Regions from separate parts of the Blautia sp. MSK18_10 genome, predicted to be linked through region 2. Evidence: riboswitches for the same ligand, from Rfam matches in the RefSeq annotation. Region 2 holds a riboswitch; the other holds the start of a gene.

Region 1 (14,859 bases), on a different contig from region 2:
CGGGCAAAACCATGCTTGCCAGAAGACTGCCGACGATCATGCCTGGGCTTGGCTTTGAAGAAAAGCTGGAGCTTACCAGAATTTACAGTATTGCAGGACTTCTTTCAAGAGAACATCCTCTGATCGATGAGAGACCATTTCGCAGCCCTCATCATACAAGTACTCCGCAGGCAATTGCAGGAGGCGGGCGTAATCCCAGACCCGGCGAAATCACTCTTGCGCATAAAGGTGTACTCTTTCTGGATGAAATGCCGGAATTTTCCAGAGCAAGTCTGGAACTTCTGCGACAGCCCATGGAGGATAAAGTGATCCAGATAGCCAGAGCAAGCGGAACTTACAACTTTCCGGCGGATTTTATGTTATGTGCAGCGATGAACCCCTGTCCCTGCGGTTATTATCCGGATTTAAACAGATGCACCTGTACAGCAGGTGAGATCACACATTATATGGGAAAGATCAGTCGCCCTCTTCTGGACAGAATTGATATCAGCACTGAGGTACCGCCGGTTTCTTTTTCACAGCTTCACTGTGGAAGAAAGGGAGAAAATTCCGCTGCTATCAGAAAAAGAGTGGAAAAAGTACAGAAGATCCAGGAAGAACGGTATAAAGATGAGAAAATAAATTTTAACGGGCAGCTGAAGAGCAGTCTGATCGATAAATTCTGCCCTCTTACAGACAGCGCATCCCGACTTCTGGCAAGAGCCTTTGAAAAAATCGCATTCAGTGCCAGATCCTATCACAGGATCCTGAAGGTAGCCAGAACAATTGCGGATATGGAAGGGGAAGAAATGATTGCCGGTCATCATATCGGAGAAGCACTTTCGTACAGGGCATTTGACAAAGATTCTGTCATAAAATAAAGGTCAGAGAGGTATTTTATATGGAAAGAACTGATGTGAAAAATAATCATACAGAAGAATACAGTACAGGTCAGATACGATGTATTGAGAAATCAGATCCGGAATATCCTCAGATAATGAAGCAGTATTCCTCCATGCCGGCAAAGCTTTATGTAAAAGGCAGACTTCCTGATCCTAAGAGAAGAACGGTGGCAGTGATCGGTGCCAGAATGTGCAGTCCTTATGGAAGGATGCAGGCATTCCGGTATGCGAAAGCGTTAAGTGTAGCTGGAGTCCAGATTATCAGCGGTATGGCACTTGGCATTGATTCAGAAGGACATAAAGGCGCACTGGAAGGAAAGATGCCTACATTTGCGGTGCTTGGAAGTGGTGTTGATGTATGCTATCCGAAATCTAACAGAAAACTTTATGAGAGGATCTTATGGGAAAATGGTGGGATCATCAGTGAATGTCCACTGGGTTCAGGACCTGTTTCCTGGCATTTCCCGGCGCGAAACCGGATCATCAGTGCTTTGTCAGACGCGGTTCTGGTAGTGGAAGCAAAAGAAAACAGCGGTTCGCTGATCACTGCGGGATTTGCACTGGAACAGGGAAAGATGGTCTATGCGATTCCGGGGGCAGTGACAGATGAACTCAGCAGAGGCTGCCATAAGCTGATCTACGACGGCGCAGGGATTGCATACTGTCCGGAAATTATGCTGGAAGAACTTGGAATTTCGATGGAAAAAGTAACACAAAACGGTGAAAAAAACAACTTGGGACTTGCAAGAGATTTGAATATGGTGTATAGTTGTCTCGATTTACGACCAAAAAATCCCGACTACATTGTGAGAAAAACAGGCTTTTCCCCGGCACAGGTAAGCAACTGTCTTGTGGAACTGACACTGCGGGGGCTCATAAGAGAGAGCGGGAGACATTATTATGTAAAAGACAGTTGACGATTTATGATTATTGTGCTTCACGTTTCTGCGGCGCAGGGCGATTTTTATATGTAACAATATCGCTGTCAGGCAATGTGCCCGTTCAGGGACACTGTGAAGAATAACAGATTACGACTAGGAGAGGTAGCATGGCGAAATATCTGGTGATAGTAGAATCACCTGCAAAAGTGAAAACAATAAAGAAATTTCTCGGTGCGAATTACGATGTGGAAGCTTCTAACGGACATGTCCGTGATTTCCCGAAGAGTCAGTTCGGAATTGATGTTGAGCATGATTTTGAACCCAAATATATAACGATCAGAGGAAAGGGAGAACTGCTTGCAAAGCTTCGCAAGGCTGCAAAGAAAGCAGATAAGATTTATCTTGCAACTGACCCTGACCGCGAGGGAGAGGCAATTTCCTGGCATCTGATGCAGGCATTAAAAGAAGATCCGAAGAAGATGCACAGGATTACCTTTAACGAGATTACCAAGACAGCAGTAAAATCATCAATCAAACAGGCCAGAGACCTGGATATGGATCTGGTAGATGCACAGCAGGCAAGACGTATGCTTGACCGTATGGTAGGTTATACCATCAGCCCGCTTCTCTGGGCAAAAGTCAAGAGAGGCTTAAGTGCGGGGCGCGTACAGTCTGTTGCGCTTCGTATCATCTGTGACAGAGAAGATGAGATCAATGCGTTTATTCCGGAAGAATACTGGAGCCTGGAGGGAGATTTTCAGGTGAAGGGTGAGAAGAAACCGTTGCAGGCGAAGTTTTATGGAACAGATAAAAAGATGGATATCCACAGCAAAGAGGAAATGGATAAACTTCTGGCCTCTCTGAAAGATAAAGAATATGAGATCAATGAAGTAAAGAAAGGCGAGAGGATCAAGAATGCACCGCTTCCCTTTACTACAAGTACCTTACAGCAGGAAGCAGCCAAGACCTTAAACTTTTCCACACAGAAGACAATGCGTCTGGCACAGCAGCTGTATGAAGGAATTGATATCAAAGGAAATGGAACGGTAGGTGTGATCTCTTATCTGCGTACAGATTCCACCCGAATCTCAGAGGAAGCAGATGCTGCTGCAAGAGAATATATCACTGCTCAGTACGGAGAGGATTATGTTTCAAAGTCTGAGAAAGCTGTGAAAAAGGGACAGAAGATCCAGGATGCTCACGAAGCGATCCGTCCTACAGACATCAGCCGTACACCGGCTGTACTGAAGGAATCTCTTTCAAGAGATCAGTTCAGACTGTATCAGCTTATCTGGAGACGTTTTGCGGCCAGCAGAATGGCTCCTGCAAAATACGAAACAACATCTGTAAAGATTGGTGCAGACCAGTATATTTTTACAGTCTCTGCCTCCAAGATCATATTTGACGGATTTATGTCTGTATACACAGATGAAGAGGACCAGAAAAAAGGAAATGTTCTGAATCAGAGTCTTGAAAGAGGAATGAAGCTTAGTCTTAAGGAACTGAAACCAGAACAGCATTTCACGCAGCCGCCTGCACATTATACAGAGGCATCTCTGGTCAAGACTATGGAAGAACTGGGGATTGGACGTCCAAGTACCTATGCGCCGACGATCACAACGATCATCAGCCGCCGTTATGTTGCAAAAGAACAGAAGAACCTGTATGTTACAGAGTTGGGGGAAGTTGTCAATAATATTATGAAACAGGCTTTCCCGAGTATTGTAGATGTAAACTTCACTGCGACTATGGAAGGGCTTCTGGACTGTGTGGCAGCAGGAACTGTAAAGTGGAAGACAGTAGTAAGCAACTTCTATCCGGATCTGAAGAAGGATGTAGATGCTGCAGAGGAAGAACTTGAAAAGGTTGATATTCAGGATGAAGTGACAGATGTGATCTGCGAAAACTGTGGCAGACATATGGTGATTAAATATGGTCCTCATGGACGATTCCTTGCATGTCCGGGATTTCCGGAATGCAAAAATACCAAACCATATTTTGAGAAGATCGGGGTGGCATGTCCGAAATGTGGAAAAGAGATTGTGCTTAAGAAAACCAAAAAAGGACGTAAGTACTACGGATGTGAGGATAATCCGGATTGTGATTTCATGTCCTGGCAGAAACCATCAGCAAAGAAATGTCCGAAATGTGGAAGCTATATGGTGGAAAAGGGGAATAAGCTTGTCTGTAGCCAGGAGACATGTGGATATGTAGAGGCAAAGGACGAGAAAGAATAATAACGGATTGTAAATGTTATAAATGGGACTGTTGCAGCAGTTGAAAATGAATTTCATTAATGCAACAGTTCCGTTTTTTGTCTTACAGTCAGTGACTTTCTGACTTTTTGTCTTCAATCCTTTGAATTTTTGATGATGATATTTATTGAATAATATTATAAAAGGAATCTATTTTCAGAAAAGCAAAAATAAATAAAAAAATAGTAAAATTTGTCTTGTAATTTGACTTTAAAACGTGTAAAATCAAAGTATCAGTAATGTTAATAACCATGTGTGTCTGAATCTTCCTTGCGAGCAAAAGAAAGTGACTGCTCATTTATGAAATAATGACAGAAAGATTTCGGATATGTACAGGGTGAAAGGAGGACAATATGAGTGTTCAGCTGCTGGATAGAACAAGAAAAATTAATAAACTTCTGCATAACAGCAGTTCCAGCAAAGTGGTATTTAATGACATCTGTCAGGTTCTGATGGAGACACTGAGTTCCAACATTCTGGTTCTCAGTAAAAAAGGAAAGGTTCTGGGTGTCAGTTTATGCCCGGGAGTAGAGGAGATCACTGAACTGATCGAGGACAAGGTTGGCGGATATGTAGATTCCCTGTTAAACGAGAGATTTCTGGGTGTCCTGTCAACAAAAGAGAATGTAAATCTTCAGACACTGGGATTTGAACATGTATCAAGCAGTTATCAGGGAATCATTAATCCGATAGATATTGCAGGGGAACGACTGGGTACTGTATTTATGTATCGTTATGAGAAACCATATGACATTGAAGATATTATTGTCAGTGAATATGGAACAACCGTTGTAGGGCTTGAGATGATGAGAGCGGTTCATGAAGAGAATGCTGAGGAGGACAGAAAGCAGCAGGTAGTGAAATCTGCGTTTAATACTTTATCTTTCTCCGAACTGGAGGCGATCATCCATATTTTTGATGAACTTGACGGAGATGAGGGAATCCTGGTTGCAAGTAAGATCGCAGACCGCGTGGGAATCACCAGATCTGTTATCGTAAACGCTTTGAGGAAGTTTGAAAGTGCCGGTGTGATCGAATCCAGATCTTCCGGTATGAAAGGAACCTACATTAAAGTGCTGAATGAAGTCATCTTTGATGAACTGGAAGAGATTAAAGCTCAGAGAAATAAGAAATCCTGATATAGAAGCTTCCATAAATAATGAATGCAAGAAGGCTGTCTGCTGTATGGTGGACGGTCTTTTTATTATGTTACAGGAATTATAGCAAGCCTCTTAATTAATGTATTTGAAGACAATTCAACTGAGTGCGAAAGACAAGGAAGATATGACAAAATTATTTGCAAATTAAGAAAACAAAAGAAAAAAAGAGAATATATAAGTAAAAAAGAGAATATAGATTATTTTATAATGATAAAAGCACTTGCGAAATCGACTCATTTTCAATAATATAAGGACAGTGATTAGCACTCGAAGTAAATGAGTGCTAGCAAAAATCGGCAGAATTAGACAGAGTGCCGAAACAGTTGCCGGATATTTTGCGATAACGGAAAGAGTACGGTAACAGGAAAGTTTTAGTTGGAGAATAAAGGAGGATATAGATCATGACATTAGTACCTTTAGGTGACAGAGTTGTATTAAAACAGGTTGAAGCAGAAGAAACAACAAAATCCGGAATCGTTCTTCCGGGACAGGCACAGGAGAAACCACAGCAGGCAGAAGTTGTAGCTGTAGGACCTGGCGGAGTTGTTGACGGCAAAGAAGTAAAAATGGAAGTAGCTGTAGGTGATAAAGTTATCTACTCCAAATATTCAGGAACAGAAGTAAAGATGGATGGCACAGAATACATTATCGTAAAACAGAATGATATTCTTGCAATTGTTAAATAAGCAATATCAAAATAGAAAACATAAATGAAGATACTTATAAGATAATATTTACAGGATGTAACATGAAATACCGGCTAAGTATCAGAAAGAATTCATAGAGATCAAAATTTGAATCAGGAGGTCATATTATCATGGCAAAAGAAATTAAATTCGGCGCAGAAGCCAGAGCAGCTCTTGAAGCTGGTGTAAATAAATTAGCTGATACAGTAAGAGTAACATTAGGACCGAAAGGAAGAAACGTAGTTCTTGACAAACCATACGGTGCTCCGCTTATCACAAACGACGGTGTTACAATCGCAAAAGAAATCGAACTGGAAGACGGATTTGAAAACATGGGCGCACAGCTGATCAAAGAAGTTGCTTCCAAAACAAACGATGTAGCAGGTGATGGTACAACAACAGCTACTGTTCTTGCACAGGCTATGGTTCACGAAGGAATGAGAAACCTGGCAGCAGGCGCTAACCCGATCATCCTCAGAAAAGGAATGAAGAAAGCTACAGATGTAGCTGTAGAAGCAATCAAGAACATGAGCCAGACAATCAGCGGCAAGAAACAGATCGCAAACGTTGCATCTATTTCCGCAAGCGATGAGACTGTTGGACAGTTAGTAGCAGATGCTATGGAAAAAGTTTCCAAAGACGGCGTTATCACAGTAGAAGAATCCAAGACAATGCACACAGAACTTGACCTTGTAGAAGGTATGCAGTTCGATCGTGGATATGTATCCGCATATATGTCAACAGATATGGAAAAAATGGAAGCAAATCTGGAAGATCCATATATCCTGATCACAGACAAGAAGATCAGCAACATCCAGGAAATCCTTCCATTACTGGAGCAGATCGTAAAAGTTGGTGCGAAACTTCTTATCATTGCTGAAGATGTAGAGGGTGAAGCTCTTACAACTCTGATCGTAAACAAATTAAGAGGAACTTTCCAGGTAGTAGCTGTCAAAGCTCCGGGATATGGTGACAGAAGAAAAGAAATGCTTCAGGATATCGCAATCCTTACAGGCGGCCAGGTAATCTCCGAAGAAGTTGGTCTGGAACTGAAAGACGCAACTATGGAGCAGTTAGGACGTGCAAAATCTGTTAAAGTTGCAAAAGAGAACACAGTTATCGTTGACGGCATGGGTGACAAAGATGCAATCGCAAACCGTGTTGCTCAGATTCGTGGACAGATTGAAGAAACAAAATCTGAATTTGATAAAGAAAAATTACAGGAAAGACTTGCAAAACTGGCTGGCGGTGTAGCTGTTATCCGTGTTGGTGCTTCCACTGAGACAGAAATGAAAGAAGCTAAGCTTCGTCTGGAAGATGCTCTTGCAGCTACAAGAGCAGCAGTAGAAGAAGGTATCATCGCAGGTGGTGGATCTGCTTACATCCACGCATCCAAAGAAGTTGCAAAACTTGCAGCAACTCTGGAAGGTGACGAGAAGACAGGTGCAAATATCATCCTGAAAGCTCTGGAAGCTCCTCTGTTCCGCATTTCTGCAAATGCAGGACTTGAAGGTTCCGTAATCATCAACAAAGTAAGAGAATCCGAACCGGGAATCGGCTTCGATGCTCTGAACGAAAGATATGTAGATATGGTAAGCGAAGGTATCCTTGACCCTGCAAAGGTTACAAGAAGTGCTCTTCAGAATGCTACAAGTGTTGCATCTACATTACTTACAACAGAATCTGCTGTTGCAATTATCAAAGAAGACACACCTGCACCGGCTGCTAATCCTGGAATGGGAATGATGTAATTTTTAATAAACGATAAAATTATACCGCAGTATGCTCAGATAAAAATAGTATGTTACTGTTCATTCCGTTCACAGTAACATAGCCAAAATTCATTCCAGATTGCCTGCGGCAATGGAATTTTGGCTTGTATGTCTCGGGATTTTGGCATATTCATGCCAAAACACCTCGCGGAACAGTGGTGTGTGAACAGTAACAATAGTACAGGTGGAATATGTGAAACGGAACCGTCGTCATAGACGATGGTTCCGTTTTGTGATATAATGCAGAAAAACAGCATGATGAATAAAATATAATTGTTAAATATGCTGTGCAAAAAAAGCTGCTTTCAACAGCTGAACAAATGAAAAGGAGACGAAACAATGGGCGACTTGTATTCAGAATTACTGGTAAAGAAAGATAAGACGGCTAAAGACAGCCTGCTCAAATACGGTCTGATCGTTTTGACAGTGCTGGCAGTATTTGCCGGACTTATCATCACACCGCTGGCACTGATCATTGCCGTAGCACTTGGAATTGCATGCTACTTTGTAATTCCGAAAACAGATGTAGAATATGAATATCTGTTTATCAATGGCGATTTTGACATCGACATGATCATGTCAAAGACAAAAAGAAAGAAAGTAAAGAGCTTCAAATTATCAGAAGCAGATCTGGCAGCACCGCTGGATTCCCACAGAATGGACTATTACAACGGAAACCAGAACATGAAAGTACTGGACTTTTCATCAGGAAATCCGGAGCATAAACGCTTTGGTGTTATCACAAGACTGGACGGAAATTTATGCAAGATCATCCTGGAACCGGATGAGGCACTTGCACAGGCTATGAAAAATTCAGCACCGAGCAAAGTTTTTTTGGATTGACATAGAATCTGATTTTTGTTACACTTGTTGAAAATAAAAGGACCAGTTGCTGGTTCCTTTTTACATTACAATAGTAATTTAATTTCATATACGCAAGGGAGGAAATGCAATGGGTACTATCATTGGTGAAGGCATTACTTTTGATGACGTGCTGTTAGTTCCGGCATATTCAAAGGTAATTCCGAATCAGGTAGATGTCACAACTTACTTAACAAAGAAGGTTAAACTGAACATTCCTATGATGAGTGCAGGAATGGATACAGTAACCGAGCATCGCATGGCAATCGCTATGGCGAGACAGGGTGGTATTGGTATTATTCATAAGAATATGTCCATTGAAGCGCAGGCAGAAGAGGTAGACAAGGTAAAACGTTCTGAGAACGGTGTTATCACAGATCCTTTCTATTTATCTCCTGAACATACACTTAAAGACGCAGATGAGTTAATGGCAAAATTCCGTATCTCCGGTGTGCCGATCACAGAGGGCAGAAAACTGGTCGGAATCATTACTAATCGTGATCTGAAGTTTGAGACAGATTTCAGCAAGAAGATCAAAGAGTGCATGACTTCTGAGGGACTGATCACAGCCAAAGAAGGAATTACACTGGAAGATGCCAAGAAGATTCTGGCAAAATCACGTAAAGAGAAATTACCTATTGTAGATGATGACTTTAACTTAAAAGGCTTAATTACTATTAAAGATATTGAGAAACAGATCAAATATCCTCTGGCTGCAAAGGATGAGCAGGGACGTCTTCTCTGCGGTGCTGCGGTAGGAATCACTGCTAATGTACTTGCACGTGTTGATGCACTTGTAAAGGCATCTGTAGACGTGATCGTAATTGATTCTGCACATGGACATTCAGAGAACATTCTGAAGGCTGTACGCGAGATCAAGGCAGCATATCCGGAACTGCAGGTAATCGCAGGTAACGTAGCAACAGGTGCTGCGACAAAGGCTCTGATCGAGGCCGGTGTAGATGCAGTTAAGGTTGGTATCGGACCTGGATCTATCTGTACCACACGAGTTGTTGCAGGTATCGGTGTTCCGCAGATCACTGCTGTTATGGACTGCTACGAAGCTGCAAAAGAATACGGAATCCCGATCATTGCAGACGGTGGTATCAAGTATTCCGGAGATGTCACAAAGGCAATCGCAGCCGGTGCGAATGTCTGCATGATGGGAAGCATGTTTGCAGGATGCGACGAGAGCCCGGGAACATTCGAACTGTATCAGGGCAGAAAATATAAAGTATACCGCGGTATGGGATCTATCGCAGCTATGGAGAACGGAAGTAAAGACCGTTACTTCCAGGAGAATGCGAAGAAACTTGTTCCGGAAGGCGTAGAAGGACGTGTTGCTTACAAAGGACATGTTGAGGATACTGTATTCCAGCTCATGGGCGGTCTCCGTTCCGGTATGGGATATTGTGGAGCAGAAACTATTGAGAAACTCAAAGAAACAGGCAGATTCATCAAGATTTCTGCAGCGTCTCTTAAGGAATCTCATCCACATGATATTCATATCACAAAAGAAGCTCCGAACTATAGCGTAGATGACAAATAATAAATTTCAGGTGTAATATATGCCCCGGCTGGCTGCTGATGGAAAGAAATAAGATTTCCAGGCATGCCGGCCGGGGTATTTTTTGCAGGGAGTAAAATCCCGTAAGAGAAGGTAAAAATGCAAAAGCATATAAACAAAAAGAAAAAAACAGATACCAGAACAGGGAAAACTGCAGTAAAAAAGAAAAACAGCAGGTCGAAAAAACGAAAGAGCAGCAGAGTAAGGCAGAGAAATCAGAGAATTCTTATGAGCCTTATGCTGCTCGTGATCATAGTTCTGAGTGGGTGGATCATAATAAATCGGGCCAGTGAAAATGGATGGAGTATTGGGGACTTTTTACATAATTCTGACACGATGGTTTCTGATGCGGAACAGTCAGGAACAGATAATGCGGATTCTTCAGGCGGACCGGAACAATGGCAGAAAGAAGGGGCGCCGTACATAGATGTGGAACTGCTGACACCGAATGAATATTCCAGACCGCAGATTCCTATTGAGAGTGTACAGTATATTGCCATTCATTATACTGCAAATCCGGGGGCAACAGCCATTGCAAACAGGAACTACTTCGAGAATCTGGCGACTACTCATGACACAAAGGTGAGCAGTCATTTTGTAGTGGGGCTGGATGGGGAAGTGGTGCAGTGTATTCCTACGTCAGAGATGTCCTATGCGACGAACTCACGTAATGTAGATACTTTGTCCATCGAGTGCTGTCATCCGGATGAGACGGGGAAATTTAATGAGGCAACTTATGATTCGGCAGTGAAGCTTTCTGCGTGGTTGTGCGTGCGGTTTGGGCTTACATCAGAGAACGTGATCCGGCATTATGATGTTACCGGAAAAAACTGTCCGAAATATTATGTGGAGAATCCGGATGCATGGATACAGATGAAATCGGATATTGCGGCGCAGATTGATGTTGATTATGGTTTGCAGGATGTTCAGTAAAACGAAAATTCAGCACAGTACAAAAAAATTTGCCTTGAAATCCACAAAGAAGTATTGTACTATAATAACAACGTGTGATTTTTTTTCACGACAGTGCCTGCATGACTGGCGGAAGTAGGATTACCTACAGGGAGTGCAGCGAGTATATGAGCCGACCGCCTGGGCAGCCTGGAAATTATTCAATGAATAAATAGGTTTCCCAGGCTTTTTTTAACCTTATTTTTAACGAAAAGGAGAAAAATTATGGAAATGTTATCACTGGAAAAAGAACTGAAAGAGAATTCCTATCCTGGCAGAGGAATTGTGATTGGACGTTCCGCAGACGGTAAGAAAGCAGTGACAGCTTATTTCATCATGGGCAGAAGCGAGAACAGCAGAAACAGAGTATTTGTAGAGGATGGTGAGGGAATCCGTACCCAGGCATTTGATCCGTCCAAACTTACAGATCCGAGTCTGATCATCTATGCACCTGTACGTGTACTGGGAAACAAAACAATCGTAACTAACGGAGATCAGACAGATACCATTTATGAGGGAATGGATCATCAGCTTACTTTTGAGCAGTCCTTAAGAAGCAGAGAATTCGAGCCGGACGGTCCGAACTATACACCTCGTATCTCCGGTGTTATGCACGTAGAGAACGGAAAATTCAACTATGCAATGTCAATTCTCAAGAGCAACAACGGAAATCCGGATGCATGTAACAGATACACATTTGCATACGAGAATGCCATTGCAGGAGAGGGACATTTCATCCATACTTATAAATGTGACGGAAATCCACTTCCAAGCTTTGAAGGCGAACCGAAACTGGTAGCAATTCCGGATGATATAGATGAGTTTGCAGAACTTCTCTGGAACAGCCTGAACGAAGATAACAAAGTATCTCTGTTTGTAAGATATATTGATATTGAGACAGGTAAGTACGAAAGCAAGATCATTAATAAGAATAAATAATAGTCACTTACTGAGTACAGATAGTGCTCATAGATTATTGTGAACATAAGACGATGCTTTCGCAGTAAGAAATTATTTACAGGAATTAATTTTAAAATACTTATTTGGTTCATACGGAGGATTTATATAATGAAAGAATTCGAATTAAAATATGGCTGTAACCCGAATCAGAAACCTGCAAAAATTTATATGGCAGACGGATCTGAGCTTCCGGTAAAGATCCTTTCCGGGAGACCGGGATATATCAATTTCCTGGATGCTTTTAATGGCTGGCAGCTGGTATCCAATCTGAAGAAAGCAACAGGACTTCCTGCAGCTACATCTTTTAAACATGTATCTCCTGCCGGTGCTGCTGTAGGACTTCCTCTTACAGAGACTCTGGCAAAGATCTACTGGGTAAATGATATGGACTGGAAGAATTTTTCGCCATTAGCATGCGCTTATGCAAGAGCTCGCGGTGCTGACAGAATGTCCTCTTTTGGTGATTTTATTTCTCTTTCTGATGTGTGTGATAAAGATACAGCACTTCTAATCAAGAGAGAGGTATCTGACGGTGTTATTGCACCTGGATACACAGAGGAAGCACTGGAGATCCTGAAGCAGAAGAAAAAAGGAAACTACAATGTGATCCAGATCGATGAGAACTTTGTACCGGCTCCGCTGGAACACAAAGAAGTATTTGGTGTAACTTTTGAGCAGGGCCGTCAGGAGCTTGAGATCGATGATGCAATGCTTTCCAATATTGTGACAGAGAATAAAGAGCTTACAGAGGAAGCAAAACGTGATATGAAGATTTCTCTGATCATCCTGAAATATACACAGTCCAACTCTGTATGTTTCGTAAAAGATGGACAGGCTATCGGTGTTGGTGCAGGACAGCAGTCACGTGTACATTGTACAAGACTTGCAGGACAGAAGGCAGACAACTGGTTCCTTCGCCAGTGCCCGAAAGTGCTGAATCTGCCATTTAAAGATACAATTTCACGTGCGGAACGTGACAATGCCATTGATGTTTATATCGGGGATGAATATATGGATGTACTTGCTGATGGTATGTGGGAGAAAACTTTCACAGAGAAACCGGAAGTATTTACAAAGGAAGAGAAACGTGCATGGCTGGATCAGATGACGGATGTTACACTGGGATCTGATGCATTCTTCCCATTCAGTGATAATATTGAGCGTGCTCATAAGAGTGGCGTGAAGTATATTGCGCAGCCGGGTGGATCTGTGCGTGATGATGCTGTGATTGAGACTTGCAATAAATATGGAATGGTGATGAGTTTTACTGGTATCAGATTGTTCCATCACTAAGGTGCTGGTATGGGGACGCGCAGGACATTATATGTTTTTGTCCGCGGTTTCGGAGCCTAAGAAAAACTAAGCGCCAGGAAATCTGCTAAAAACATGTAAAAAAATTTCAAACTCGCCGCAAATGCGGCTCAGACAGTGAAATTTTTTTACATAACGCAGATTTCCTGGCGCTAACTTTTTCTAAGACTCCTGCAAATGCGGGCAAAAACATATAATGTCCTGCGCTGGTGTAGAGCCGCGTAGCGAAGCGGATTGCGAATATACGCTTGACTCAGGGATGTTAATCAAGGATATTGGCTATAGATGTTATTCGCAGATATGGAATTGCTATAGTTATGGAAAGTTAATAGAAGGGGATGAAAAAAGCATCAGCCTTAGCTGATGCTTTAAGAGCGATAGACGGGGCTCGAACCCGCGGTCTCGACCTTGGCAAGGTCGCGCGTTACCAACTACGCCACTATCGCATTTATGATGTCAGTTGAGTGATTACCTCAGCGACAAAATATATGATACTATATGCAGTGGAGTTTGTCAAATGTTTTTTTATTTATTTTGAAATTTTATATAATGGTTTTATTGAAAAATTATGACTCCCTGAAAAGTGCTGAAATTGGCACTTTTCAGGGAACAATACTTACATATTAAGTTCTTTCATTAATTCTTCCTGAGAAATGAATTCGTGACAGTCAGGGTTGTTTTCGATTTCCTTTAACATTATTAAATCTGTTTCATCGGGTTCAACTTTTTCTATATCTGCGAATGTATCAGGCAGTTTAAAATGTTTTTGAATAATATGCCAGAAGATATTAGCATCTTTATCACTCATAATTGATACAGCACCTATAATACGTTCTTTAACAGCAGTCATAAAATCACACTCCTTTACGAAAAAATATTTATATTTTATCTTATCTTTCGTAAGGCAGAATAGAATTCTGATAATTTTACTATAGCATATAGAAATAATAGAAGCAATATAGTTTATGAAGATTCCGTGAAGGATGGGGTGGAAAATTGCAAATTGGGAGGGGGTGTGCTATGATAGGACAGACGGAGAGAGACGATAAAGGAGTTGAGGCTCAGTTTATGAAGAAAAAAATTTTAGCATTATTAGTTTGTAGTATGCTTACTTTATCAACAACAGTTTCTGCGGATATTCTGGATTATGAGGGGACAATTAATGCTTATAAGCAGGATAATAAGACACCGCAGACCTTTGAGATTGATAATGGAAGTGGAGAGAAGGTAACTGCAGTTGCCAAGTCAGATAAGGTTTCTGTTTCTGCAAAGGCGACTTATATACGTTCTATGCCAGGGAAAAACGGAAAGAAGCTTGCAAGAGTGTATCTTGGTACCGGTGTAGAGAGAGTGGCCGTATGTGATAATGGCTGGAGTAAAGTGACTTATGAGAAAAAGAGTAAAAAGGGTACGGAAAAGATCAGTGGCTATGTGCCCACAAAACATATCAATGATAGTGATCAGGTTGCTCAGGCAAGGGGAACTTTTACAGCACTGAAGGACAGTGATATTCTGGATTATCCGGGAAAGAAGGATGGACAGATAGTAGGTGAGGTCATTCAGGAGGATGAAGT
Region 2 (14,859 bases):
GATTTTTTTGTAAATAAGGATGAATATCCGCTGAAAGCTGGAGAGCAGATAATCATTAATTCCAATGAGACCCACTCTATCCATGCTGTGGAGAAAAATAAAACAGTAGTTCTGCAGATTCCTCTGAAACAGTTTGAGAATTATTTTACTGCTCAGAGATATATCCGTTTTCGGGGGCAGGAGGAGCTGGTGGATAAGAAACTGGCTTCTTTGCTTCGTAAATTATATCATGTGTATTCCGAGCGGAAAATTGGATATGAGTTCCGGACAATTTCTATTTTTTACGAGATTATGTATATCCTGGTGAAGGATTACCGTGTGACAGAGACCAGGGAGAAGGATATCCGACACAGCCGCCGTCTGGATGCATTGTCAAAAATCACCACATATATGCGTGAGCATTACAGGGAGGAACTGAAGCTTTCTGATGTGGCGGCTACTTTTGGATACTCGGATGCATATTTGTCGCGAATGTTCCAAAAATATGCAAAAATCAACTATAAAACTTATCTGCAGGATATCCGTATGGCATATGCGTACAGGGATTTGCTGAATACAGACCATACAATTAGTCAGATTGCACTAGATAATGGATTTTGCAGCAGCAGGGGTTTTTCCGGGGAATTTCAGAAAAGATATGGGGTACTTCCAAGTGAGATGCGAAAACAGATAAATGAAAAAGGTCAAAAAAACGCTATAGATTAGACAAGAAAACTGGCGAAAAGTACCCTTTATTCTGATATATTCTAAGCACAGTCAAGAAAACGTAATATCTACAGAATATAAGGAGGTTTTTGAAGTGAAAATTCAGAATGTAACAGATGCTTCCTTCCGTAAATATGGAAAGGTGCTTGAAGGGTATGACTTCAGTGCTCTTCTCAAAGAAATGAAACATACACCGGTTCCGGATGATGTGGTTTATGTACCATCTGTTGAGGAGCTGGAAGCTCTGGATGTAGCAAAAGCACTGCAGAATAAAGGATTTGGCGGAATCCCGATCGAAATTGGATACTGCAACGGACATAATAAGAAATTAAATGCAGTAGAATATCACCGCAGTTCAGAGATCAATGTAGCGGTAACAGATCTGGTGCTGCTTATCGGAAGCCAGCAGGATATCACAGATGATTTTACATATGATACTTCTAAGATCGAAGCATTCCTGGTACCTGCAGGAACAGGTATTGAAGTATATGCAACTACACTTCATTATGCGCCATGCAATGTACAGGATGGCGGTTTCCAGTGTGTAGTCGTACTTCCGGCAGGAACCAATACAGATCTTACATTTGAGACAGCTAAGACAGGCGAGGACAGCCTGCTGACAGCTAAGAACAAATGGCTCATTGCACATGAAGATGCGGCAATCGAGGGTGCAGTAAACGGACTTCGTGGAGAGAATATCACCATTGACTGAGTTGCTCGGAATCTGTGGCAGTAGAGTATCAGAATATAGTAAATGAATAACAAAATCATATAAATACATATCAAATATGGAGGAATTTATATTATGAACAATATACCAGTAGTAAAACTTGGATTAATCGCAGTAAGCCGTGACTGTTTTCCGATTCAGCTTTCTGAAAAGAGACGTGCAGCAATCAAGGAAACTTATAAAGGTGAACTTTATGAATGTCCTGTAACTGTTGAGAACGAGAAGGATATGGAGAAAGCTCTTGAAGATGTAAACAAAGCAGAGTGTAATGCGCTGGTTGTTTTCCTTGGAAACTTCGGACCTGAAACTCCTGAAACTCTGATCGCAGAGAGATTTGACGGACCTTGTATGTATGTAGCAGCAGCAGAAGGTGACGGTGATATGATCAACGGCAGAGGTGATGCTTACTGTGGTATGCTTAACTGCTCCTACAACTTAAAAATGCGTCATCTGAAAGCATATATTCCGGAATATCCTGTTGGAACAGCAGATGATATTGCAAAGATGATCGCTGATTTCGTACCGGTTGCACGTGCAGTCATCGGTGTCAGCAATCTTAAGATCATTACTTTCGGACCACGTCCACAGGACTTCTTCGCATGCAACGCACCTATTAAAGGCCTCTATGAGCTGGGTGTTGAGATTGAAGAGAACTCAGAGCTTGATCTTCTTGTTTCTTTCAAAGAGCATGAAAATGATCCTCGTATCCCGGAAGTTTGTGCAGATATGGCAAAAGAGATGGGCGAAGGCAAATATTATGCTGACCTTAATGTGAAAATGGCACAGTTTGAGCTTACACTTCTTGACTGGGCAGAGGCTCATAAGGGAGCAAGAAAATACGTTGCATTTGCTGACAAATGTTGGCCTGCATTCCCGTCACAGTTTGGATTTGAACCTTGCTATGTAAATAGCCGTCTGGTTTCCAGAGGAATTCCGGTATCCTGTGAGGTTGATATCTACGGAGCACTCAGCGAGTACATCGGACTTTGCATTTCCAATGATGCAGTTACACTGCTTGATATCAACAACTCTGTTCCACAGTATATCTATGATGAAGATATTAAAGGAAAATACGATTATAAGCTTACTGATACATTTATGGGATTCCATTGTGGAAATACTCCTGCATGCAAGATGTGTGATTCCAGAGCTGTTAAATATCAGCTGATCCAGCACAGACTTCTTGAGCCGGCAGGATCTGAACCAGACTTCACAAGAGGAACTCTTGAAGGTGATATCGCTGCATCTGACATTACATTCTATCGTTTACAGTGCAATTCCGAGGGCGAGCTGGTTTCTTATGTTGCAGAAGGTGAAGTACTGGATGTACCTACAAGATCATTCGGTGGTATCGGTATTTTCGCAATCAAAGAAATGGGAAGATTCTACCGTCACGTACTGATCGAGGGCAACTATCCGCATCATGGAGCAGTTATGTTTGGACATTACGGAAAAGCATTCTATGAGGTAGTGAAATTCCTTGGACTGGATGTTAAGAAGATTGGATACAACCAGCCGGCAGGTGTAAGATATCCGACAGAGAATCCATGGGGTTAATGAGAAATCAGTAAAACGGGTTATTAATGTTCATGTGATGTGAATGAATCTGAATACAGAATAAATAAACTGACACTATATTAAAGGCATCCCGGGGCTTTGCTCTGGGATGTATTAGATTAGAAATAGAAAAGGAGCGCACTTATGTATTATATCGGTATTGATCTTGGTACTTCCGCTGTAAAACTTCTTCTTATGGAAGAATCAGGAAAAATCTGTAACATCGTATCCAGAGAATATCCATTATTCTTCCCACATCCGGGCTGGTCTGAGCAGAAACCGGAGGACTGGTTCATACAGAGCATGGAAGGCATGAAAGAACTGACAAAGGATATTGACAGAACTCAAGTAGCAGGAATTGGTTTTGGTGGCCAGATGCATGGCCTTGTAACTCTTGACAAAGATGATAATGTAATCCGTCCTGCAATCCTCTGGAATGACGGACGTACAGGCGAAGAGACAGAATATCTGAATACAGTGATCGGAAAAGACAAACTTTCACAGTATACAGCAAATATTGCTTTCGCAGGCTTCACAGCACCGAAGATCCTCTGGATGCAGAAAAATGAGCCTGAGAACTTTAAGAAGGTAGTAAAGATTATGCTTCCTAAGGATTATCTGGCATATCGTCTGTCCGGTTCTTTTTGTACAGATGTTTCTGATGCTTCCGGTATGCTTCTTCTTGATGTGAAGAACCGCTGCTGGTCAAAAGAAATGCTGGAGATCTGTGGAATCACAGAAGAGCAGCTTCCGAAACTGTATGAGAGTTGGGAAGTAGTAGGAACTCTGAAACCTGAGATTGCGAAAGAACTTGGATTCAGTGAGAATGTAAAAGTTGTTGCAGGTGCAGGTGACAATGCGGCAGCTGCTGTAGGAACAGGTACAGTTGGTGACGGTCAGTGTAATATTTCTCTTGGAACATCCGGAACTGTGTTTATTTCCAGTAAAAACTTTGGTGTGGACGAAAATAACGCACTTCATTCTTTCTGTCATGCAGATGGAAGCTATCATCTGATGGGATGCATGCTCAGCGCAGCTTCCTGTAACAAATGGTGGGCAGAGGAGATTCTTCAGACAAAGGATTTCGCAGCAGAGCAGGCTCCAATTCAGAAGCTGGGAGAGAATCATGTATTCTTCCTTCCATATTTGATGGGAGAACGTTCACCTCATAATAATCCTGATGCAAGAGGTGTATTCTTCGGGATGTCCATGGACAGCACAAGAGCAGACATGACACAGGCTGTTCTGGAAGGTGTTGCCTTTGGTCTTCGTGATTCCCTGGAAGTTGCAAGAAGCCTTGGAATCAAGATTGAGAGAACCAAGATCTGCGGTGGCGGAGCTAAGAGCCCACTGTGGAAGAAGATCATTGCAAACGTTATGAACCTGAAGGTTGATGTTCTGGAGAACGAAGAAGGACCGTCCATGGGTGGAGCTATGCTGGCAGCAGTAGGCTGTGGTGCTTACCCGGATGTAGAAACCATCGGTAAGAAATTTGCCAAAGTTGTTGATACAGTAGAACCGGATCCTGAACTGGTTGCAAAATATGAAGAGAGATATCAGAAGTTCAGAACTCTGTATCCGGCTATGAAGCCACTGTTCTAATCGAATATCTGCCTGACATACTGGGGTTGTTGTGCTTATTTAGCACAACAACCCCATTTTGACGTACATCTGATGATGACCAATCACCATAGCCTATTTGATTATGACATATCAGGAAAAGGGCAGCTTCAGGAATTCTTCCATGGCTCTGCTGATATAGCGGCCTTTCTTCCAGTAAAAAAACACAGTGCGTTTACTGCTCTGACCGGGCAGCTTATAAAAAACAAGTTCTGAATTTGTTGGAACTCTGGAGAGCAGAAGATCCCCGATGAAAGTGATACCCATTCCCAAACATGCAATATTATAGGCAGTCATCTGCTGATCCAGGCGAAATACTACAGAAGGCGAAAAGTGATTTTCCTGACAAATGGTAAGTGCACGCTTACCGGTATCATTATCTGAACGAAGAATAATAAATGGTTCGTTCTCGAATTTGTTTAATGGAACAGAAGGAATATGAGAAGAACGGAACTGCCCGTTCCGGATTTCCTCAATAGGAATCTGATATTTCTGCAGTCTGGTATTTACTGAATAATTTTTGGGAACTGCAAGAAGAAGTTGTTCTTTCTGGTAGATATAACGTTCAAAAATCTGGTTATCCAGAATACAGTTATCAATCACCAGATCTAACTTTCCGGCCTGGAGAAACTGGGATAGCTTTGCTGTACTTTCTTCTACAAGAGAAATTTGAACATGGGGGAATTTTTGGGAAAAATCAGCAATAAGGGGAGGCAGAATCCACGAAGAAAAAAAGTTACTGCCACCTACATTAAGAGTTCCTGTTTTGAGATTTCCCAGATCCAGTAGGTAGTTTTCGAGATTATTTTCAATATCCATGACTTTTTCAACAGCCTGTATATAATGTTTTCCGACTTCAGTTAACTGTAAAGGTTTGGTACTTCGATCAAAAATAGGATAGCCAATACGGTTTTCCACACGTTTTACATTGGCGCTTAAAGAAGGCTGCGAAATGAAAAGAGCAGCAGCAGCTTTGGAAAAGCTTTTTTCCTTGTAGACCTCATAGATGTATTCCATTCCCTGAAACATATAAACTCCTCCGATATATAATTTAAACACTATATATTTTATAAAAATATATGTATTTGATTATATTATAGCAGAGATATATAATGAGGGCAAATACATGGGAGGGCGAATAACTATGAAAAAAACAGACTATCGTGTAGAAAGGGATTCTATTGGTGTAAAGGATATTCCGGAAGATGTATATTATGGAGTACAATCTTTACGTGCGGCTGAAAATTTCCACATTACGGGGTTGAATATGCATCCGGAAATTATTAACAGTCTTGCATACATAAAAAAAGCAGCAGCGATAACCAATTGTGAGGTGGGGCTTCTTGAGAAGAAAAAAGCACAGGCGATTGTCCAGGCATGTGATGAAATTGTTTCAGGAAAATTCCATAATGAATTTATTGTGGATCCTGTTCAGGGAGGAGCTGGCACATCTTTAAATATGAATGCCAATGAAGTAATTGCAAATCGCGCGATTGAGATACTGGGAGGAAAAAAGGGCGATTATACAATTATAAATCCTAACGATGATGTGAATTGTGGACAGTCTACCAATGACGTTATTCCTACTGCCGGTAAAATGACTTCTCTTCGTTTGTTGCAGAATCTGAAAAAACAGCTTCTTCGCCTATATGATGCTCTTAATGAAAAAGCTACAGAGTTTGATCACATAATAAAAATGGGGCGTACACAGATGCAGGATGCAGTGCCGATTCGTCTGGGACAGGAATTTAAGGCATATTCGGTAGCAATCATGCGTGATATCCACAGAATGGATAAAGCAATGGATGAAATGCGGACTCTTAATATGGGAGGCACTGCTATTGGAACGGGAATTAATGCAGATGAAGGTTATCTGAGAAGAATTGTTCCAAATCTTACTGAAATCTCAGGAATGGACTTTATACAGGCCTTTGATTTGATTGATTCCACTCAGAATCTGGATCCATTTGTAGCCGTTTCCGGTGCTGTGAAAGCATGTGCGGTAACTCTTTCCAAAATGTCAAATGATCTCCGTCTGATGTCCTCCGGTCCACGTACTGGTTTTGGGGAGATTAATCTTCCGGCAAAACAGAATGGTTCTTCTATTATGCCAGGTAAAGTTAATCCGGTTATTCCTGAAGTAGTGAATCAGGTTGCTTTTAATATTATTGGTAATGATGTTACCATTACCATGGCTGCAGAGGCTGGTCAGCTGGAATTAAATGCGTTTGAGCCGATTATTTTCTATTGCATGTTCCAGTCTATCGATACTCTTGGCTATGCAGTCCAGACATTGGTGGATAATTGTATTGTAGGAATTACGGCAAATGAAGAAAGATGCCGTTATCTGGTAGAAAACAGTGTAGGTATTATCACTGCAATCAGCCCCCATCTTGGATATCAGAAGGCTGCGGATATTGCAAAAAAGGCAATTAAGACAGGCGAATCTGTAAGAAGTCTGATTCTGAAAGAAAAGCTTATGGACGAGGATGAACTTAATCGCATTCTGGATCCGGTCCATATGACGGAACCTGGTATTTCCGGAAAAGATTATCTTATAAAAAAATAAAGAAAAAAACAGGCGGGAAAATCTTCCCGCCTGTAAAATCGTCTGGACACATATCATATATAAATATGATTTTTATATTTTTGAATTATTCGACTGATTTCAACCGGATTAGAACAGACCTGTGATCTTACCTGTCTCGTCTACGTCGATTCTCTCAGCAGCCGGAACTTTAGGAAGACCTGGCATTGTCATGATCTCGCCTGTAAGAGCTACGATGAATCCTGCACCAGCGGAAATCTTCAGGTTACGTACTGTAACTTCGAAGTCAGTAGGAGCACCCAGTTTAGTCTGGTCATCTGTTAAGCTGTACTGTGTCTTAGCTACACAGATCGGGCAGTTGCCAAAGCCAAGAGCTTCTAACTGTTTCGCCTGTTTCTGAGCGTTAGCTGTCAGAACTACTTTCTTACCGCCATATACTTTCTGAACGATCTGGTTCAGTTTGTCTTCGATAGAACCTTCCAGTTCATATGCATAGGAGAAGTCGTTTGGTTCTTCAACAAGACGGATAACTTCTTCTGCAAGTTTGATTCCGCCTTCGCCGCCTTTTGCCCATACTTCAGAAAGAGCAACGTTAACGCCCAGTTCTTTACATTTAGCTTCTACAAAGTCAAGCTCTGCTTTTGTATCTGTAGGGAATGCGTTGATAGCAACAACACATGGAAGTTTGTATACGTTTTTGATGTTGGAAACGTGTTTTAACAGGTTCGGGATACCTTTTTCAAGAGCTTCCAGGTTTTCATTGTTAAGGTCAGCTTTAGCAACGCCGCCGTTGTATTTCAGGGCACGTACTGTAGCTACGATTACAACTGCGCTTGGTTTTAAACCAGCCATACGGCATTTGATATCAAGGAATTTCTCAGCACCAAGGTCAGCACCGAAACCAGCTTCTGTGATTGCATAATCAGCAAGCTTCATAGCCATCTTTGTAGCTGTTACAGAGTTACATCCATGAGCGATGTTTGCGAATGGTCCGCCATGTACGATTGCAGGAACGTGTTCCAGAGTCTGTACAAGGTTTGGTTTCAGAGCATCTTTTAACAGGGCTGTCATAGCGCCTTCTGCGTGAAGGTCACCTGCTGTTACAGGTTTCTGCTCGGAAACTTTTCCGTATGTATATCCGATGATGATCTTGGATAATCTTTCTTTCAGGTCTTTGATGTCGCTTGCAAGACAGAGAACTGCCATGATTTCAGATGCAACTGTGATGTCGTATCCGTCTTCACGAGGCATACCGTTTGTCTTTCCGCCAAGACCATCTACTACGTTACGAAGCTGACGGTCGTTCATATCTACACATCTTCTCCATGTGATCTTACGTGGGTCGATGTTTAATGCATTGCCCTGGAAGATATGGTTATCGATCATAGCTGCAAGTAAGTTGTTAGCTGCGCCAATGGCATGGAAGTCACCTGTGAAGTGAAGGTTAATATCTTCCATAGGAACAACCTGTGCATATCCGCCGCCTGCTGCACCACCTTTTACACCGAATACCGGTCCTAAGGATGGCTCACGAAGAGCTACCATAACACTCTTGCCAAGTCTCTGCATACCATCTGCAAGACCTACAGTAGTAGTAGTTTTACCTTCTCCTGCTGGAGTTGGGTTGATAGCTGTAACGAGGATTAATTTTCCATCCTTCTTATCACTTTCTTTCAGAAGATTGTAGTCGATTTTTGCTTTGTATTTTCCGTACTGCTCCAGATATTTGTCGTCAATACCTGCTTTCTCTGCGATCTGAGTAATTGGAAGCATCTCGCATTCCTGTGCAATTTCAATGTCTGATTTGAATCCCATAATTGTTTTTCTCCTTTCGTTTCCGCATAACATGAAAAACTTCTGTTGCTGTTCACTCCGCGATCAGCAACAATTATTAATTGAAAGAAGTATTGGCCGGTCTGCCTGGTATTCCTGATTTCTGCCCTGAAAGTTATAAAAAAAGGCCAGTATCTGAATATTTCAAATACTGCCCAGACGGTCGGCTCCCGCAAACCTCCGACTCCACGTGGTTTGCACTCCACTCTTTCCGTCAGTACTCGAAGGTTCTTTCAATTGATGAATACAATATATCATTTTGAGAAAAAAATGTCAAGAAAATTTTTGTTGAAACGTCAAAAAATGTGAGTAAACTGGATAAAAGTTGTGCAAATTGATAAGAGAAGAGAATCGTAATCCCTGGTAATGAAAGAAAATACGTTTTCTCAAGGGAAGAAATTGTTAAAAAATAAACACAGTTTTCCCTGATAAATGAAGAAAATATAAAAAGCGGGTAAAGCTAGAGCGTGTCTGAAAAATCATTCCCGCAATCTGCACGCCCCCACTTTGCGGGATATTTCACCCGAATTCAGTTGCCGTAGCCCGCTACGGCGCCCTCATCCGGGCAAAATATCCCACAAATTGTGACGCACATCTTGCAGAAAGCCTTTTTCAGACACGCTCTAGTGCAAAATATGGAAAATGGAATTGACAACAGTTCAGAAGATATGTTATTCTAAATTTTAGTATGAAAAGACACTATCGTTTTCATGCAAATATTTGCTCACATTCAGAGACAGTTTCTGAATGTTAAGCCATACGGACAGGCGGGGCAGTTGCCGGGTGGGAGACACCACATTATTGATTGAGTTAGAAGCTCAAATTTTATAAGTTGATTACTTTATAATAATCAGTGCGTAAGCACACATCATCTTGTGAAACGGTCAATAAGAGCATAGCATATATTTGCCAGCGATTGAAGACGACAGCAGTCATGAATATTTCAGAATACGGGAACAGGCACAGGATACAGACGGATTTATACGGGAAATCCGGTCAGTATATAAAGAGACAGAGCCTGAGAAATTCTATAGATCATGAGAGAAGCAGATGGTGAATGAACTTATCTGCTTCTTTTTTTGTGCAGATATAGCAAATATATATATAGAAATAATTGAATCATTGTGCCGGTTTGAGGCAGTATACAATTGCTGAATGATAGAACTGTATTTGCCGGTACATGACGACAGGAAAAGAGGAACATGTCAAATGGATTATGAAAGACAACAGCATGCGCCCATATATGAAGCACTGGAACGTTTCCGAAAGAAGAGAGTCGTTCCCTTTGATGTGCCGGGACATAAAAGAGGAAGAGGAAATCCGGAGCTTGCACAGTTGCTGGGAGAGAAATGTGTGGGGCTGGATGTTAATTCTATGAAGCCGCTGGACAATCTCTGCCACCCGGTTTCGGTGATCAGAGAAGCGGAGGAGCTTGCAGCAGATGCTTTTGGCGCAGCGCATGCATTCCTTATGGTAGGAGGAACCACATCTGCAGTGCAGAGCATGATCCTGTCTGTCTGCAAGGCAGGGGATAAGATCATTCTGCCGCGAAATGTACATAAAAGTGCCATCAATGCCCTGGTACTGTGCGGTGCAATTCCGGTTTATGTAAACCCGGAGGTGAATGCGCAGCTGGGCATTTCCCTTGGCATGGAAGTCAGTCAGGTGGAGAAGGCTATGGATGAGAATCCGGATGCGGTGGCAGTTCTTGTAAATAACCCTACCTATTATGGAATCTGTTCGGATCTGCGGACTATCGTAAAGAAGGCTCATGCAAGAGGAATGAAGGTGCTGGCAGATGAGGCTCATGGAACCCATCTTTATTTCGGCAGAAACCTTCCTGTGTCCGGAATGGCGGCAGGTGCTGACATGGCGGCAGTTTCCATGCACAAATCCGGCGGAAGTCTGACACAGAGTTCGCTGCTGCTTTTGAATAAGAGTATGAATGCAGAGAAAGTGCGCCAGATCATCAATTTGACTCAGACCACAAGCGCTTCTTATCTTCTGTTGTCCAGTCTGGATATCTCCAGAAGAAATCTGGCACTCAGGGGAGAGGAATCCTTTGAAAAGGTTGCAGGGATGGCGCAGTATGCCAGAGAGGAGATCAATGAGATCGGCGGTTATTATGCATATGGTATGGATCTGATCAATGGAACCAGTGTTTTTGATTTTGATGTTACAAAACTCTCCATTTATACACTGGGAAATGGGCTGGCAGGTATTGAAGTTTATGATCTTCTCAGAGATGAATATGATATTCAGATCGAGTTTGGAGATATCTGTAATATTCTGGCTTACATTTCCATCGGAGACAGGCTTCAGGATATTGAGAGACTGGTAGGGGCATTGGCTGATATTGAACGTCTGTATAAGAAGGACAGCACAGGTATGCTTTCCGGGGAATATATCGCACCTGCAGTGGTGGCGTCTCCACAGCAGGCATTTTATGCGGAGAAAGAATCTCTGCCCATGGAACAGGCGGCAGGCAGGATCAGCGGTGAATTTGTTATGTGTTATCCTCCGGGAATCCCGATTCTTGCTCCTGGAGAAATGGTGACACAGGAAATTGTAGAATACATTCTTTATGCAAGAGACAAAGGCTGTTCCATGCAGGGAATGGAGGATCCGAAGGTAGAACATCTTCAGGTCCTGAAAGGGGGTATCTGATCATGGAATTATGGTATTCCGAGTTCCATACAGGAAATGTAAAGCTTTCTGTCCGGATTAACCGACAGTTATTTTCAGGGGAAAGTGAATTTCAGAGAATCGATGTGTTTGAGTCTGAAGAATTTGGAAGATTTGTGGCTCTGGACGGTGAGATCGTATTCTCTGATAAAGATGAATTTATTTATGATGAAATGGTCACGCATGTGCCAATGACAGTACATCCCAATGTAAAAAATGTTCTGATCATCGGCGGCGGTGACGGTGGAGTTGCCAGAGAACTGATCCATTATCCACAGATTGAGAGCATTGATGTGGTGGAATCCGATAAAATGTTTGTGGATGTATGTGCGGAGATGTTTCCGGATATTGCCCAGGGACTGAAGGATGAGAGAGTCAACATTTATTATGAAGACGGCCTTCGGTTCCTGCGGAATAAAAAGGCCAGATATGACCTGATCATCAATGATTCCACAGATCCGCTGGGACATACAGAGGGACTTTTTACAAAGGAATTCTACGGAAGCTGTTATAAGGCTCTCAGAGATGACGGAATCATGGTTTATCAGCATGGAAGTCCTTTTTATGATGAGGATGAGGTGGAATGCAGAAAGATGCACAGAAAGGTTTTCCGGTCATTTCCGGTGAGCAGGGTTTATCAGGCACATATCCCTACCTGTCCCTCGGGATACTGGCTTTTTGGATTTGCATCAAAGAAATATCATCCACTGGAAGATTTCAGGCCGGAGAGGTTTGATAATCTTAATATAGAAACATGGTATTATACAACAAACCTTCACAGAGGAGCATTTATGCTTCCAAAATATGTAGAAGATTTACTGGAAGAGGAGGAAAACAGTTTATGAGCAGATTATTGGTAATCGGATGTGGTGGGGTAGCTTCAGTGGCAATTCGCAAATGCTGTCAGAACAGCGATGTTTTTACAGAGATTATGATCGCAAGCAGGACAAAGGAAAAATGCGATGCACTCAAAGAGAAGATTGAAAGTACAACGAAGACAAAAATTGAGACAGCAAAGGTAGATGCGGATAATGCAGCAGAGGTCGCAGAATTGATCAGAGTCTATAAGCCGGATGCTGTCCTGAATGTGGCACTTCCATATCAGGATCTTACCATCATGGATGCATGTCTGGAAGCCGGTGCGGATTATATTGATACTGCCAATTATGAAGCAGAGGATACAGAAGATCCCACATGGCGTGCAATCTACGAAAAGAGATGTAAAGAAAAAGGCTTTACTGCATATTTCGATTATTCCTGGCAGTGGGCTTATGATGAGAAATTTAAGGAAGCAGGACTGACTGCTCTTCTGGGAACCGGTTTTGATCCGGGTGTTACCAGTGTATTTAGTGCCTATGCCCTGAAGCATTATTTTGATGAAATCCATACCATTGATATTCTGGACTGTAACGGCGGTGATCATGGATATCCTTTTGCCACAAACTTTAACCCGGAGATCAATCTTCGAGAGGTTTCCGCAAATGGTTCCTACTGGGAAGACGGACATTGGGTAGAAACAGAGCCTATGGAATTTAAATCTGTCTACGATTTCCCTGAGGTAGGAAAGAAGGATATGTATCTTCTTCATCATGAAGAGATTGAATCACTGGCAAAAAATATTCCGGGAGTACAGAGGATCCGTTTCTTTATGACATTCGGACAGAGCTATCTGACACATATGAAATGTCTGGAAAATGTAGGAATGCTTTCCACCGCACCTGTGGAATTTAATGGACAGGAGATCGTGCCGATCCAGTTTTTGAAAGCTCTTCTGCCGGATCCTGCATCTCTGGGTCCGAGAACAGTGGGTAAAACAAATATTGGCTGTATTTTCACAGGTGTTAAGGACGGAAAAGAGAAAAGTATTTATATTTATAATGTATGTGATCATCAGGAATGCTATAAAGAGGTGGAATCCCAGGCAATCTCCTATACAACAGGTGTTCCGGCTATGATCGGTTCCATGATGGTAGTGACCGGACAGTGGAAGAAGCCGGGTGTATTTAATGTGGAAGAATTTGATCCGGATCCATATATGGAAGCACTGAACAAATGGGGACTTCCATGGAAAGTCTGCGAAGATCCTGAACTGGTAAAGGTCTGGAAAGCCAATGAAGATTGATCAACTGCAAACTCCCTGCTATGTGATCGATGAGAAGAAGATGCGGGAGAATCTGGAGATTTTGAAAAAAGTCCAGGAGGATACCGGGTGTAAGATCCTTCTGGCGCAGAAAGCGTTTTCCGGCTTTGCTCTGTATCCCATGATCGGAAAATATCTGGCAGGTACCACTGCCAGCGGTCTGTTTGAGGCAAGGCTTGGATATGAAGAGATGGGGAAAGAGAATCATGTTTTTTCCCCTGCTTACCGTACAGAAGATATAGAGGAACTGGATCGGATCTGTGACCATATTATCTTTAATTCCACAGCACAGCTGAAGAAATTTAAAGATGTGTGTACCAGAGCCAGTCTGGGACTCCGTATTAATCCGGAATGCTCCACTCAGGGGGATCATGCACTCTATGATCCCTGTGCGCCGGGTTCCAGGCTGGGGGTTACCAGAGAGAACTTTGACGGGGAATGTCTGAAATGGATCGACGGACTGCATTTCCATACGCTCTGCGAACAGAATGCAGATGACCTGGAGAAAACATTGCAGGCAGTAGAGGAGAAGTTTGGAGAATTTCTGTCTGAGGTTTCCTGGTTGAATATGGGCGGCGGACATCACATTACCAGAGAGGATTATGATGTAAAGCTCCTGGAAAAATGTATTCAGCATATGAAGGAAACCTATGATCTGGATATTTATCTGGAGCCCGGGGAGGCTGTTGCCCTGAATGCCGGATATCTGGTGACAGAGGTTATGGACATTGTGGAAAATGAGATCAGAACGCTGATTTTGGATGCTTCTGCAGCCTGCCATATGCCGGATGTGCTGGAGATGCCCTATCGTCCGCCTCTTAAGGACAGCGGGGAAGCAGGGGAGAAGGCATATACCTACCGCTTATCTTCCTGCACCTGCCTGGCAGGAGATGTGATCGGAGATTATTCCTTTGACAGAGAGATCCGGATCGGGGACAAGCTGTATTTTATGGATATGGCGATTTATTCTATGGTGAAGAATAATACATTTAACGGTATGCCGCTGCCGGATATTGCGGTTATGCATGAGGACGGAGAGTG

What was found. Region 2 has a riboswitch for ZMP and ZTP ahead of LI074_RS06680 (formate--tetrahydrofolate ligase). Riboswitches for the same ligand answer to the same signal wherever they lie in the genome.
Region 1: another riboswitch for ZMP and ZTP. It lies ahead of LI074_RS11205 (IMP cyclohydrolase); the one in region 2 lies ahead of LI074_RS06680 (formate--tetrahydrofolate ligase).

What each region holds. Positions count from the first base shown of each region.
Region 1 covers NZ_JAJCGT010000026.1:2,334-17,192, reverse strand. The annotation lists gene LI074_RS11250 (YifB family Mg chelatase-like AAA ATPase) at 1-860, shown strand, start outside; gene dprA (DNA-processing protein DprA) at 881-1,798, shown strand; gene topA (type I DNA topoisomerase) at 1,930-3,999, shown strand; gene codY (GTP-sensing pleiotropic transcriptional regulator CodY) at 4,371-5,156, shown strand; gene groES (co-chaperone GroES) at 5,579-5,863, shown strand; gene groL (chaperonin GroEL) at 5,995-7,614, shown strand; gene LI074_RS11220 (DUF6106 family protein) at 7,975-8,478, shown strand; gene guaB (IMP dehydrogenase) at 8,588-10,045, shown strand; gene LI074_RS11210 (peptidoglycan recognition protein family protein) at 10,163-10,996, shown strand; ZMP/ZTP riboswitch at 11,088-11,168, shown strand; gene LI074_RS11205 (IMP cyclohydrolase) at 11,240-11,953, shown strand; gene LI074_RS11200 (phosphoribosylaminoimidazolecarboxamide formyltransferase) at 12,083-13,267, shown strand; tRNA gene LI074_RS11195 (tRNA-Gly) at 13,659-13,731, opposite strand; gene LI074_RS11190 (hypothetical protein) at 13,902-14,135, opposite strand; gene LI074_RS11185 (3D domain-containing protein) at 14,306-14,859, shown strand, end outside.
Region 2 covers NZ_JAJCGT010000011.1:21,069-35,927, reverse strand. The annotation lists gene LI074_RS06710 (AraC family transcriptional regulator) at 1-705, shown strand, start outside; gene LI074_RS06705 (DUF4867 family protein) at 800-1,417, shown strand; gene LI074_RS06700 (L-fucose/L-arabinose isomerase family protein) at 1,511-2,992, shown strand; gene xylB (xylulokinase) at 3,137-4,594, shown strand; gene LI074_RS06690 (LysR family transcriptional regulator) at 4,706-5,641, opposite strand; gene LI074_RS06685 (aspartate ammonia-lyase) at 5,739-7,181, shown strand; gene LI074_RS06680 (formate--tetrahydrofolate ligase) at 7,290-8,975, opposite strand; ZMP/ZTP riboswitch at 9,140-9,225, opposite strand; gene LI074_RS17785 (hypothetical protein) at 9,396-9,476, opposite strand; gene LI074_RS17780 (DUF6783 domain-containing protein) at 9,523-9,576, opposite strand; gene LI074_RS17775 (DUF6783 domain-containing protein) at 9,553-9,645, shown strand; gene LI074_RS06675 (hypothetical protein) at 9,900-10,034, shown strand; gene LI074_RS06670 (aminotransferase class I/II-fold pyridoxal phosphate-dependent enzyme) at 10,203-11,660, shown strand; gene speE (polyamine aminopropyltransferase) at 11,663-12,523, shown strand; gene LI074_RS06660 (saccharopine dehydrogenase family protein) at 12,520-13,800, shown strand; gene nspC (carboxynorspermidine decarboxylase) at 13,790-14,859, shown strand, end outside.